DNA from 2 places in the Streptomyces sp. NPDC005393 genome. Region 2 is predicted to be linked to the other one. Evidence: predicted binding sites of a transcription regulator. Region 2 holds the regulator's gene; the other holds the start of a gene.
The links. Region 2 encodes HrcA, which represses chaperone genes, less so after heat shock. Its sites were predicted from a motif close to TTNGCACTCNGNNNNNCNGAGTGCNAA; they were not measured.
Positions count from the first base shown of each region.

Region 1 (6,728 bases), on a different contig from region 2:
GAGGCGCTGTCGAGGCCGAACGCGCTGCCGCCGGTCAGCACCACGGCATCGACGCGCTGGACGAGATTGCGCGGATCGAGGGCGTCGGTCTCCCGGGTGCCGGGGCCGCCCCCGCGCACATCGGCCGCGGCGACCGCCCCGCCCTCGGGCGCCAGCACGACGGTCGTCCCGGTCAGCCAGCCGCCGCCGGACCGCTGGGCGTGGCCGACGCGCAGCCCTCGGACATCCGTCAGCCCGTCGGCCCGGTCGGGATGGGGAGATGCGGGGATGGCCCGGTCGGCATTCATGGAAGCTATGCGTAGCACGGGAAGCCGTGCCCTGGTCGTGGAGCGAGGCGAGGACGGACCGGGCACAGAGCCTCCCGCGATCGCGGCCGCGCGGCGCGAGCCGGGTCCGCGAGCCCCTGGAGAGAGCCTCCGACCCCCGTGTAGGGGACGTTCATCAGACGTTGATGGCTTGGCAGCAGTCTGTGTGACATGCCGTTCGCCCCCGTCCGAAAGAAGACCGCCGTGCCTCGTGCCTCTCGGACGGAGGAGCTCCCGACACTGGCCGCCGATACGCGGCAGACAGCCCGGGTGGCCCTCCGCTGGATCAGCGAGCCGGACCGCACCGAGGAGCTCACCCATGCCGAGCTGCTCAACCAGGCGGCCAGGGCCGCGGCCGCCCTGACTCGGCTCGGGGTGCGCGCCGGGGACCGGGTGGCGGTCCATCTGCCGCTGGTGCCCGAATCCGTGATCGCCACGCTCGCCTGCGGCCGGCTCGATGTCGTCCGCGGCAGCCTCCCTGTGGGGCTGCGCGCCCATGAACTGCGCGATCGGATCCGGGAGATGGGGGCCAGGGTGGTCATCACCGCGAACGGTGAGCAGCGCTGCGGGAAGCCGCAGCCGCTCAAGCAGCTCGTCGACCGGGCGCTGACCGGCTGCCCGGAGGTGCGGTCGGTGCTGGTGGTCCACCGGCTCGGCCGCCCGGTGTCCTGGACGCCCGGCCGGGACCTGTGGTGGCAGGACGAGCTCGGCCGGTACACCGAGCCGCTCGCGCGGCCGTACTCTTGAGGCATGAGCACCGCCCCCGCCCCTGGACCGCGCGATCCTGCCGCCGCGCTGGACTTCGGAGATCCACTGTCGCAGCAGTCACCGGACGATACGGACCGCGGGTGGGGTGAGCGGGTTGCTGGCGGCGACAGCGCCGACAGTGCCGCGGATCTGGCTCGGTTCCTCGATGAGAAGCCGCCCCACCATCTCTGACGGTGCCCTAGAGGGTGTCGCTGCCGCTGCGGAGACCGGCACCGCTGCCGCGCTGCGCCATCAGCTCGTCGCGGATCTCGCGGAGCAGGGTGATCTCCGCGGCCTCCGTCTCGGCCTGCTCCTCCTCCGCCTTCGCCTCCCTGGCGGCCTTCCGCGCCAGATAGCGCGACATCGGCAGCACCATCAGGAAGTACACCACCGCCGCCGTGATCAGGAAGGTCAGCACGGCGCTGAGCACGGTGCCCCAGAGGATCGGGATGCCCCGGACGATACCCCCCGTGGCGTTCATCTCGCAGGGCGCCTTGAGACAGGAGCGGTACTTCTCGAGGTCCTTCGTGCCGAAGGCCCCGACTATGGGATTGATCAAGCCCTTCACTATGGAGTTCACGACGGCGGTGAAGGCGGCTCCGATGACGACCGCGACAGCCAGATCGATCACATTGCCGCGCATCAGGAAGGCTTTGAAGCCCTCCACGACGCTCTGCTTCTCCTCGGTCACCTTCTCCTTGCTCAACCCACTGCCTCTCTTTCGCCGCGCCGGTGCTGGAGCGGACCATTCCGCAACCTACACCGGCGGGGAACAGGGGCATCAGGCGAGGCGGGGGAGTCAGGAGCGGCACAGCGCCACCGCCAATCGGGAGGTGGCCGCGGCACCGGCCAGCGCGGCCGCCGCCTCTCTCGGCACCGTCAGCACCACCAGCGCCCCGCCGTCCGCCGAGGCCCCGGTGTCCCCGGCGTCCCCCGCGCCGCCGCCCGCGGAGTCGCCGGCCGGGGAATCACCGTCCACGGCCCCGCCGCCCCTGGGTCCAGGGACAGAGGCCACCGTGACCCCGCGCGCGACCATCCGCGCGGCGGCGCCGGACCCATGCCTCTGAGCGGCGGAGTCGGGCGCGGGCGCGGCCAGCACATCCACTCGGTCGCCGGGGTGCAGCAGCCGCACCGCGGCCGCGTCGGCGATCCGGACCGGTGCGGACACCAGGGCGGGGCGCGGCTCGTCGGTCCGGCTCCCGGGCCGGCCTTCAGCCGCCGGGGCGGGCGCCGGTGAGGACGCCCGGTCCGTAGGGTCCTGGCCGGGTGGTGCCGCCGCCGCGAGCGCCGCGGCCGTGAGCGCCAGCCCGGCCGCCATCGCGCGCCGTCGCCGCCGCACCGCCCGCCGGACCCGGTATCCGCCGTCGCGCCCGACCCGCACCGGGCCGAACCGCGGGACCGCTCGGGCCGGGGGAGCGGAGCGGGGTAACGCGAGCGTGGGGGACGGATGGGACATGGCACATCACCGCCTGCCGTGAGGGACCGGGAGCTTCTGGCTCCCTCACGATGCCCGCCCCCGCCCGATTCCGCTCGGGCCTGTGGACGACCCCTGGGCTGTGGACAACTCGCTCGCCCGGGCGAGCGACACCCGCACCGCCCCGCCGCCCCGACGCGCCTTACGGCAGCTCGATCCCCAGGTCCCAGCCCTCGTGCCCCCGGCTGCACAGACAGTTCCGCCCGGAGGTGTCCGGCAGCTTGCCCACCGCGTCGAAGAGCACCTCACGCAGCCGTCCGACGTTCTCCCCGAACACCTTCAGCACCTCGGTGTGCGAGACGCCCTCGCCCGTCTCCACCCCCGCGTCCAGATCGGTGACCAGCGTCAGCGACGTGTAGCAGAGCTCCAGTTCCCGTGCGAGCACCGCCTCGGGATGGCCCGTCATGCCGACCACCGACCAGCCCTGTGCCGCGTGCCAGCGCGACTCGGCCCGGGTGGAGAAGCGCGGCCCCTCGACCACGCACATCGTCCCGCCGTCCACCGGCTCCCAGTCCCGGCCGCGCGCCGCCTCCACGGCCGCCTTCCGCCCCACCGGGCAGTACGGGTCGGCGAAGGTGGTGTGCACGACATTTGGCCTCCGTCCGTCCGGCAGCGGCTCGCCGTCGAAGTAGGTCTGGGTACGCCCCTTCGTACGGTCCACCAGCTGGTCCGGTACGAGCAGCGTCCCCGGTCCGTACTCCGGCCGCAGCCCGCCCACCGCGCACGGGCCGAACACCTGCCGCACCCCGACCGAGCGCAGGGCCCAGAGGTTGGCGCGGTAGTTGATCCGGTGCGGCGGCAGATGGTGCGTGCGGCCGTGGCGGGGGAGGAAGGCGACCCGCCGTCCCGCGATATCGCCGAGGAAGAGCGAATCGCTCGGCGCCCCATAGGGAGTCTCTATCGTGATCTCGGCCACATCGTCGAGGAACGAATAGAACCCCGACCCCCCGATGACCCCTATGTCTGCGTGTCCGCTGCTGGTCTCAGCCATGCGGTCACCCTAGCCAGGCGCGCCCTGACGAACGACACCCCGCCGCGTCCCCAGGGGACGCGGCGGGGTGTCTTGTGAAGAATCAGGCGGCCGAGCTGCTGCTGCTCGATGTCGAGGACGTCGAGGAGGAGGGTGAGGACGAGCCCGACCCGGACGACGAGTCCGAGGACGAGGACGACGAGTCCGAGGACGAGGAGGACGACGAGCTTCCGCTATCGCTCTTCGCCGCCGGCTTGGCCGAGCCGGCGCCCGAGCTGCTGGAGCTGGAGGAGGAGCGGCTGTCGTTCCGGTAGAAGCCGGAGCCCTTGAAGACGATGCCGACGGCCGAGAACACCTTCTTCAGGCGTCCCTGGCAGCTGGGGCACTCGGTGAGCGCGTCGTCGGTGAACTTCTGCACCGCCTCGAGGCCCTCGCCACACGCGGTGCACTGGTACTGGTAGGTCGGCACGTGCTTCCTCCTGGCACTCTCACTCAGTGAGTGCTAACGACGTTCCATAGTGCAGTATTCCTGCCCGTCAGTCCACTGCGGCAGGTCATTCGATGATCGATTCCACGTCCGGCACGTCGCCCGGTCCCGGCTTCGTCAGACCCCGCCCGTGCCCAGCCAGCCCGCCAGCTTGCCGCCCCGGCCCACCGCCCGCAGCCGCTGCTCCGCCGCGTCGCGCACCGGGTCCGTGGCCACCACCAGGAGCTCGTCGCCGCGCCGCAATACGGTCGACGGCAGCGGCACAAAACTGGTCCCTTCCCGTACGACCAGGGTGACCGCGGCCCCGGGCGGCAGCCGCAGCTCGCCGACCTCGACCCCGTGCATCTTGGAGCCCTTGGGGATCGACACCGACAGCAGATGCCCGCGCAGCCGCTCCAGCGGCGCCGACTCGATGCCCAGATCGGCGGTGGCGTCCTGCTCCCCGAGCCGCAGCCGGGTGGCGAGCCAGGGCAGCGTCGGCCCCTGGACCAGGGTGTAGACGATCACCAGTACGAAGACGATGTTGAAGATCCGGCGGCTGCCGGGCACTTCGCCGACCATCGGGATGGTCGCGAGCACGATCGGCACCGCACCGCGCAGTCCGGCCCAGGACAGCAGTGCCTTCTCCCGCCACGGCACCCGGAACGGCGCCGTGCTGATCAGCACCGACAACGGCCGGGCGACCACGGTCAGCACCAGTCCGACGACGAGGGCGGGCCAGATGTCATCGGCCAGCTCGTGCGGGGTCACGAGCAGCCCGAGCAGGACGAACATGCCGATCTGGGCGATCCAGCCCAGCCCCTCGGCGAAGGCGCGCGTCGCCGGCCAGTGCGGCAGCCGCGCGTTGCCCATCAGGAGCGAGGCGACGTAGACGGCGAGGAAGCCGGACCCGTGCGCCAGCGCGCCCGCCGCGTACGCCGCCACGGCGATCGCCATCACCGCGATCGGGTACAGACCCGAGGCCGGCAGCGCCACATGCCGCAGGCCGTACGCTCCCAGCCAGCCGATCGCGAGGCCGATCACCGCGCCGATCGCCAGCTCCAGGGCGATCTCGCCGATCAGGGAGTACCAGGGGTCCATGGGGCCCCGGGCGGAGAAGGCGACGACCAGGATCACCACCGGGGCGTCGTTGAAGCCGGATTCGGCCTCCAGAGCGCCCCTGAGCCGCTTGGGCAGCGGCACCTTGCGCAGCACCGAGAAGACCGCCGCCGCGTCCGTGGACGACACCACCGCGCCGATGATCAGCGCCTGCCGCCAGTCCAGTCCCACCACATAGTGCGCCGCCGCCGCGGTGACCCCCACGCTCACCGCGACACCCACGGTGGACAGCGCGGCGGCCGTCGGCAGGACGGGTTTGATTTCGCGCCACTTGGCGCTCAGGCCGCCTTCGGCCAGGATCACGACGAGCGCGGCGTAGCCGATGACCTGCGTCAGTTCGACGTCGTTGAAGGTGACGCCGATCCCGTCCGTGCCGATGGCGACGCCGATTCCCAGGTAGATCAGCAGGGTGGGCAGCCCGCTGCGGGAGGAGACCCTTACGGCCACCACCGCGACGAGCAGGACGAGGGAGCAGATCAGCAGCAGTTCATTGAGGTGGTGAACAGTCAGGGGCCGAACCTTTCTCACGCGAGCGGCGGGAACGGTTCGTGCGGTTCCCGGCCGACCGGAACTTCATTGCCTTACCTAACATTTTACGGGTTCTTGACGCGGGCCTCCTACGCGGGTCGTTCGCCGAGGTGTAGGAGCCCGGCCGGGTGGCCGCCCCGCACGGCCGGGTGGCCGGTGCGGGGCGTCAGTCATGACTCCGCGTCGGGGCGGCGACAGCCCTGCGCCTATGGTTGCTCCAGCACTCCAGGATCAACCCTGCCCCTCGAAGGACAGCGATGCCCGCCAACAAAACCGGCTCTCCTCGTAAGAAGAAGGGCCGACGCGTCCGCCTGATCGTGATAGCAGTCGTGCTGCTGCTCATCGGAGGCGTCGGCTACGGCACGTACTGGAGCATCAGTACCGTGCGTGCCTCTTTCCCGGAGACCACGGGATCGCTGCAGCTCAAGGGGCTGTCCGGCCCCGTACAGGTCAAACGTGACGGCTATGGGATACCGCAGGTCTACGGCAATACCCCTGAGGACCTCTTCCGGGCCCAGGGGTTCGTCCAGGCCCAGGACCGCTTCTGGGAGATGGACGTCCGCCGCCATATGACGGCGGGTCGGCTGTCGGAAATGTTCGGATCCGGCCAGGTCGAGACCGACGCGTTCCTGCGCACCCTGGGCTGGCACCGGGTGGCCCAGCAGGAGTACGACACCAAGCTGTCGGCGACCACCAAGAAGTATCTGCGCGCCTACTCCGACGGGGTCAACGCCTACCTCAAGGACCACCAGGGCAAGGCGCTGTCCGTCGAGTACGCGGCGCTGGACTTCAAGAACGACGGCTACAAGCCGGAGAAGTGGACCCCGGTCGACTCGGTCGCCTGGCTCAAGGCGATGGCCTGGGATCTGCGCGGCAATATGCAGGACGAGGTGGACCGGGCGCTGGCCTCCAGCAGGCTCAGCGCCCAGCAGATAGATGAGCTCTATCCGCCCTACCCGTACAGCCGGAACAAGCCGATCGTCCAGGGCGGCGCCCTCGACGAGGCCACCGACGAGTTCGACCCCCAGGCGAGCGCGACCAGCACGACGGACGGCACCAGCGCCGGGGGCGGGGCCACCGGAGCCGCCCAGGGGCTGCAGAGCCAGCTGTCCTCGCTCT
Region 1 is NZ_JBEXFG010000031.1:25,696-32,423, reverse strand. It holds gene ABZS71_RS23690 (P1 family peptidase) at 1-287, opposite strand, end outside; gene ABZS71_RS23685 (AMP-binding protein) at 510-1,052, shown strand; gene ABZS71_RS23680 (hypothetical protein) at 1,056-1,244, shown strand; gene mscL (large conductance mechanosensitive channel protein MscL) at 1,252-1,743, opposite strand; gene ABZS71_RS23670 (RcpC/CpaB family pilus assembly protein) at 1,852-2,508, opposite strand; gene ABZS71_RS23665 (S-methyl-5'-thioadenosine phosphorylase) at 2,669-3,517, opposite strand; gene ABZS71_RS23660 (FmdB family zinc ribbon protein) at 3,600-3,965, opposite strand; gene ABZS71_RS23655 (potassium/proton antiporter) at 4,101-5,609, opposite strand; gene ABZS71_RS23650 (penicillin acylase family protein) at 5,867-6,728, shown strand, end outside.
Region 1: the regulator HrcA is predicted to act here: its motif matches at 3,976-4,002, upstream of ABZS71_RS23660 (FmdB family zinc ribbon protein).

Region 2 (6,728 bases):
GGTGGATCCGCGGTATCTGGCCGAGCTGAGGGAGGCGGGGTTCAACCGGGTCTCGTTCGGGATGCAGAGCGCCCGGCAGCATGTGCTGCGGGTGCTGGACCGTACGCATACGCCGGGGCGGCCGGAGGCGTGTGTGGCGGAGGCGCGGGCCGCGGGGTTCGATCATGTCAACTTGGATCTCATCTACGGGACGCCGGGCGAGAGCGACGCGGACTGGCGGGCCTCGCTGGAGGCGGCGCTGGGGGCGGGGCCGGACCATGTGTCGGCGTATGCGCTGATCGTCGAGGAGGGCACCCAGCTGGCGCGGCGGATCCGGCGGGGGGAGGTGCCGATGACCGATGACGATGTGCATGCGGACCGGTATCTGATCGCCGAGGAGATGCTGTCGGCGGCGGGGTTCGAGTGGTACGAAGTCTCCAACTGGGCGACGTCGGCCCAGGGCCGGTGCCGCCATAACGAGCTGTACTGGCGCGGCGCCGACTGGTGGGGCGCCGGACCCGGCGCGCACAGCCATGTGGGCGGCGTGCGGTGGTGGAACGTGAAGCACCCCGGGGCGTACGCGCAGGCGCTGAGCGAGGGCCGGTCGCCCGGGGCGGGCCGGGAGGTGCTGGCCGACGAGGAGCGTCGGGTGGAGCGGATTCTGCTGGAGCTGCGGCTGGCCGAGGGGTGCCCGCTGGCGCTGCTGCGCCCGGCCGGGGCGCGGGCCGCGGCGCGGGCGCTGGAGGACGGGCTGCTGGAGCCGGAGCCGTACGAGAAGGGGCGGGCGGTGCTCACGCTGCGGGGGCGGCTGCTGGCGGACGCCGTGGTCAGGGATCTGGTCGACTAGGGCCCCTGGACCGTCACGAAGTCGATCAGGTGCTCCACCCGCCCCAGCAGCTCCGGCTGGAGGTCCTTGTAGGTGTGGACCGAGGAGAGGATCCGCTGCCAGGCGGCGCCGGTGTTCTCGGGCCAGCCCAGGGCGCGGCAGACGCCCTTTTTCCAGTCCTGGCCGTGCGGCACGGTCGGCCAGGACTGGATGCCGACCGAGGACGGCTTCACGGCCTCCCAGACGTCGATGTAGGGGTGGCCGACGATCAGGACGTTCTCGTCGGTGACCTGTGCGGCGATACGGGACTCCTTGGAGCCGGTCACCAGATGGTCGACCAGGACGCCGAGCCGGGCGTCCGGGCCGGGGGAGAAGTCACGGACGATGGCGGGGAGGTCGTCGACGCCCTCCAGGTATTCCACGACGACGCCCTCGATCCGCAGATCGTCGCCCCAGACCCGCTCCACCAGCTCCGCGTCATGGCGCCCCTCGACGTAGATGCGCCCCGCGCGGGCGACCCTCGCGCGCGCTCCCGGGACGGCGATCGAGCCGGAGGCCGTGCGCCGGGGCGTGCTGGGGGCCGCCGTGCGCGGGCGTACAAGGGTGACGACGCGTCCCTCCAGGAGGAAGCCCCGGGGCTCCATGGGGAACACGCGGTGCTTGCCGAAGCGGTCCTCGAGGGTGACGGAGGGCCCCTGGGCGGTCTTCTCGCAGCGGATCACCGCACCGCAGAACCCGGTGGTGACCTCCTCGACGACGAGGTCCGGGTCGGCGGGGACCTCGGGGGCCGGCTGCTGCCGCTTCCAGGGCGGGGTCAGGTCCGGGTCGTACTGTCGCATCCGGATGACGATAGCGCGGGGTGTCAGTGAGACACGCCGAAGCGGGCGGCCAGTTCGTCGCGTTGGGCGCGGACGAACGCGGCGTCCACGACGGCGCCGTGGCCCGGGACGTACAGCGCGTCCTCGCCGCCGAGGGCGAGCAGCCGGTCGAGGGCGGCGGGCCAGTGGGTGGGGATCGCATCGTGCCCCGCCTGGGGCGGGCCCGACTCCTCGACCAGGTCGCCGCAGAAGACCACCTCGGGCCGGCCCGGGACCAGGACGGCCAGGTCATAGGCGGTATGGCCGGGGCCCACGTTCGCCAGGAGGACGGGGCGGCCGCCCAGGTCGAGGGTGAGCTCGCCGGAGACCCCATGGTGGGGGAGTACGAGGTGATCAGCGGCCTCGGTGGCGGCGTCCCGGTCCACGCCCTGCCGGATGGCGCTGTCGCGCAGCGGCTCCCTGTCGCGGCGCAGCAGCTCGTCGAGCCCGGCGGCCCCGTACACCTCGCAGCCCGCGAAGGCGGCGGTGCCGAGGACGTGGTCGAAATGCGGATGGGTCAGCGCGATGCGGGTGGGGCGGCGGCCGGAGAGCCGGGTGATCTGGCGACGGATCTCGGCGCCGTCGCGCAGCGTCGCGCCGGTGTCCACGACGAGGACGTCGGTCTCGCCGACGATCACGCCGGTCGTCTCGTCCCAGCCCGGCATCCGGCGGCGGGCGACACCGGGTGCGAGCTGTTCCCAGCCCGCCTCTTCCCAATACGTCTCCATACCGAGACGCTAGCTCTCGGGGCGATAGCGTGGCGGGTCGGGCAGGAGCCGCCACACGGCGGCTCTTGCCCATGCCACCGGCCCCCGCCGTACACTGGCTAGGGGGTTCTGGCACTCGTGACCTTTGAGTGCCAGGGGGACGACCTGATGAGACCGCTGGACTGGAGGTGCGCGGGGTGCTCAGCGAACGCAGGCTCGAAGTGCTGCGTGCCATTGTCCAGGACTATGTCGGGACGGAGGAGCCGGTCGGCTCCAAGGCGCTCACCGAGCGGCACCGGCTGGGGGTCTCCCCGGCCACGGTGCGTAACGACATGGCCGCGCTGGAGGACGAGGGCTTCATCGCCCAGCCGCATACGAGCGCCGGGCGGATCCCCACGGACAAGGGCTACCGGCTCTTCGTGGACAAGCTGGCCGGAGTGAAGCCGCTGTCCACTCCGGAGCGCCGGGCCATTCAGAATTTCCTGGACGGCGCCGTCGACCTCGACGATGTGGTGGGGCGCACGGTCCGGCTGCTGGCGCAGCTGACCCGGCAGGTCGCGGTGGTGCAGTACCCGTCGCTGACGCGTTCGACGGTGCGCCATGTGGAGCTGCTGCCGCTGGCCACGGCCCGGGTGATGCTGGTGCTGATCACCGACACCGGGCGGGTCGAGCAGCGCATGGTGGACTGCCCGACTCCGGTGAGCGAGGAGTCGCTCGCGGATCTGCGGGCCCGGCTCAACAGCCGGGTCGTGGGGCGGCGGTTCGCGGATGTGCCGCAGTTGGTGCAGGATCTTCCGGAGTCCTTCGAACAGGAGGACCGGGGGACGGTCTCGACCGTACTGGCGACCTTGCTCGAGACGCTTGTCGAGGAGACCGAGGAGCGGCTGATGATCGGCGGCACCGCGAACCTCACGCGTTTCGTGCATGATTTCCCCCTGACGATCCGGCCCGTTCTGGAGGCACTTGAGGAGCAGGTCGTCCTTCTCAAGCTGCTCGGTGAGGCCAAGGACTCGGGTATGACCGTGCGAATCGGGCATGAGAATGTTCACGAGGGGCTCACCGCCACCTCGGTCGTCGCGGTCGGCTACGGTTCGGGCGACGAGGCGGTCGCCAAACTCGGCGTGGTCGGACCGACCCGCATGGACTACCCCGGAACGATGGGAGCGGTACGCGCAGTGGCACGTTACGTCGGACAGATCCTGGCGGAGTCGTAAGTGGCGACGGACTACTACGCAGTCCTGGGCGTGCGGCGTGATGCCTCGCAGGACGAGATCAAGAAGGCATTCCGCCGGCTCGCACGCGAGCTGCACCCGGATGTGAACCCGGACCCGAAGACCCAGGAGCGGTTCAAGGAGATCAACGCCGCTTACGAGGTCTTGTCGGACCCGCAGAAGAAGCAGGTCTACGACCTGGGCGGGGACCCGATGTCGGGCGCGGCCGGAGGCGGCGGGGCCGGTGGCTTCGGCGCGGGCTTCGGCAACTTCTCCGACATCATGGACGCCTTCTTCGGCACCGCGTCGCAGCGCGGCCCGCGGTCCAGGACCCGGCGCGGCCAGGACGCGATGATCCGTCTCGATGTGGAGCTCAGCGAGGCCGCGTTCGGGACGACGAAGGACATCCAGGTCGACACCGCCGTCGTCTGCACCACGTGCAGCGGCGAGGGCGCGGCGCCGGGCACCTCGGCGCAGACCTGCGACATGTGCCGTGGCCGCGGTGAGGTCTCGCAGGTGACGCGGTCCTTCCTGGGCCAGGTCATGACCTCGCGGCCGTGTCCGCAGTGCCAGGGCTTCGGCACCGTGGTGCCGACCCCGTGCCCGGAGTGCGCGGGCGACGGGCGGATCCGTTCGCGGCGCACGCTGACGGTGAAGATCCCGGCCGGTGTGGACAACGGCACCCGGATCCAGCTGGCGGGCGAGGGCGAGGTCGGCCCGGGTGGCGGCCCGGCGGGCGACCTGTATGTGGAGATCCACGAGGTGCCGCACGCGGTCTTCCAGCGGCGCGGCGACGATATGCACTGCACGGTGACCATCCCGATGACGGCGGCGGCGCTGGGCACCAAGGTGCCGCTGGAGACGCTGGACGGGCTGGAGGAGGTCGACATCCGGCCCGGCACCCAGTCCGGCCAGTCGATCCCGCTGCACCAGCGGGGCGTCACCCATCTGCGCGGCGGCGGCCGAGGCGATCTGATCGTGCATGTCGAGGTGATGACCCCGACCAAGCTCGACCCGGAGCAGGAGGAGCTGCTGCGGCGGCTGTCCAAGCTGCGCGGCGAGGAGCGCCCGATAGGGGAATTCAAGCCGGGGCAGCAGGGGCTGTTCTCGCGCCTCAAGGACGCGTTCAACGGTCGGTAGGCGCCCGGCCGGGGACGCGTGCAACGGACGGTGATCCGGTGATGGGCCGGTGCGGAGGGCATGGCACGATGTGGCCATGTCCACCGCACTGACCGATCTCTTTCGGTATCCGATCGTGCAGGCGCCGATGGCGGGCGGAGCCTCCTGCCCGCAGCTCGCCGCCACCGTCTCCCAGGCCGGCGGCCTCGGATTTCTCGCCGCCGGCTACAAGACGCCGGAGGCGATGTACGAAGAGATCAAACAGCTGCGGGGGCTGACGGACCGGCCCTTCGGCGTCAATCTGTTCATGCCGCAGCCGACCACCGCCGACCCGGCCGCCATCGAGGTCTACAGCGAGCAGCTCGCGGGCGAGGCGGCCTGGTACGAGACCTCGCTCGGCGACCCCGGTTCGGGGTCCGACGACGCGTACGACGCCAAGCTCGCCATCCTCCTCGACGACCCGGTGCCGGTCGTCTCGTTCACCTTCGGCTGCCCCACCCGCCCCGTTCTCGACGCCCTCGCCAGGGTCGGCACCCGTACGGTCGTCACCGTGACCTCGCCGGTCGAGGCGCAGACCGCCCAGTGGGCGGGCGCCGACGCCGTGTGCGTCCAGGGCGTGGAGGCCGGCGGCCACCAGGGCAGCTACCGGAACGATCCGGCCGCCGTCGGTATGGGCGCCGGGCTCGGTCTGCTGTCGCTGATCACGCTGGTCCGTGAGTACGTGCAGATCCCGGTCATCGCGGCGGGCGGGCTGATGCGCGGGTCGCAGATCGCGGCGGCGCTGGCGGCGGGCGCGTGCGCGGCCCAGTTGGGGACCGCGTTCCTGGTCTGCCCCGAGTCGGGGGCCAACCCGCTGCACAAGCGGGCCATGACCGACCCGCTGTTCGGCCGGACCGAGCTGACCCGCGCCTTCTCCGGTCGGCCGGCCCGGGGCCTGGTCAACCGCTTCATGCGCGAGCACGGCCCGTACGCCCCCGCCGCCTACCCCCAGCTGCACCACCTCACCTCCGGGCTGCGCAAGGCCGCGGCCAAGGCGGGCGATCCGCAGGGCATGGCGCTGTGGGCCGGGCAGGGGCACCGGCTGGCGCGAGAGCTGCCCGCCGGGCGTCTGGTGGAGACGCTGGCCGTCGAACTGGACGCGGCGCGGGCCGCGTTGAACCTCCTGCCCCAGCGCGGTGCGGTGTCATGACCGCCCCCGTGTTCCTGGCCGACTCCCTGGCGGGGGCGGCCGCGGGGGCCCGGATCGCGCTGGACGGGCCGGAGGGGCGGCACGCCGTGTCCGTACGGCGGCTGCGCGTCGGTGAGCCCGTCGTCCTGACGGACGGCCACGGCACGGGCGTGTACGGCGCCGTGGCGGCCGTCGAGGGCAAGGACCGGCTGCTGGTCGAGGTGGCCGAGGTGCGCCGGGAGGCGGCGCCGAACCCGCGGATCACCGTCGTCCAGGCGCTGCCGAAGGGCGACCGCGGCGAGGTGGCCGTGGAGACCATGACGGAGACGGGCGTCGACGCCGTCGTGCCGTGGGCGGCGGCGCGCTGTATCACCCAGTGGAAGGGCGAGCGCGGGCTGAAGGCGCTCGGCAAGTGGCGGGCGACCGCCCGCGAGGCGGGCAAGCAGTCCCGCCGGCTGACCTTCCCGGAGGTCACGGACGCGATGACGACCAAACAGGTTGCCCGACTTCTCGCCGAAGCCTCTTTCGCGGCCGTTCTGCACGAGGAGGGCAGCGAGCCCCTCGCGACGGCCCAACTGCCGCACGAGGGTGAGATCGTGCTGGTCGTGGGGCCGGAAGGGGGAGTGTCCCCGGAGGAGTTGGCGGCCTTCGCCGAGTCCGGCGCGCGGCCGTACCGGCTGGGCCCGAGCGTGCTGCGCACCTCCACGGCCGGAACGGCCGCCGCCGCGCTGCTCCTGGGGCGTACGGGGCGCTGGAGCTGAGCGGCCACCGTGGCCGACGATGGTCTTCCGGTTCGTCTCCCCCGGTGGGAACCTGTCCTCTATGGGGGTATTGAGGCGAGTCAGGTACAAGCGGGCACTT
Region 2 is NZ_JBEXFG010000004.1:192,598-199,325, forward strand. It holds gene hemW (radical SAM family heme chaperone HemW) at 1-826, shown strand, start outside; gene ABZS71_RS06800 (DUF3097 domain-containing protein) at 823-1,644, opposite strand; gene ABZS71_RS06805 (MBL fold metallo-hydrolase) at 1,668-2,390, opposite strand; gene hrcA (heat-inducible transcriptional repressor HrcA) at 2,567-3,583, shown strand; gene dnaJ (molecular chaperone DnaJ) at 3,584-4,720, shown strand; gene ABZS71_RS06820 (nitronate monooxygenase) at 4,797-5,888, shown strand; gene ABZS71_RS06825 (16S rRNA (uracil(1498)-N(3))-methyltransferase) at 5,885-6,628, shown strand.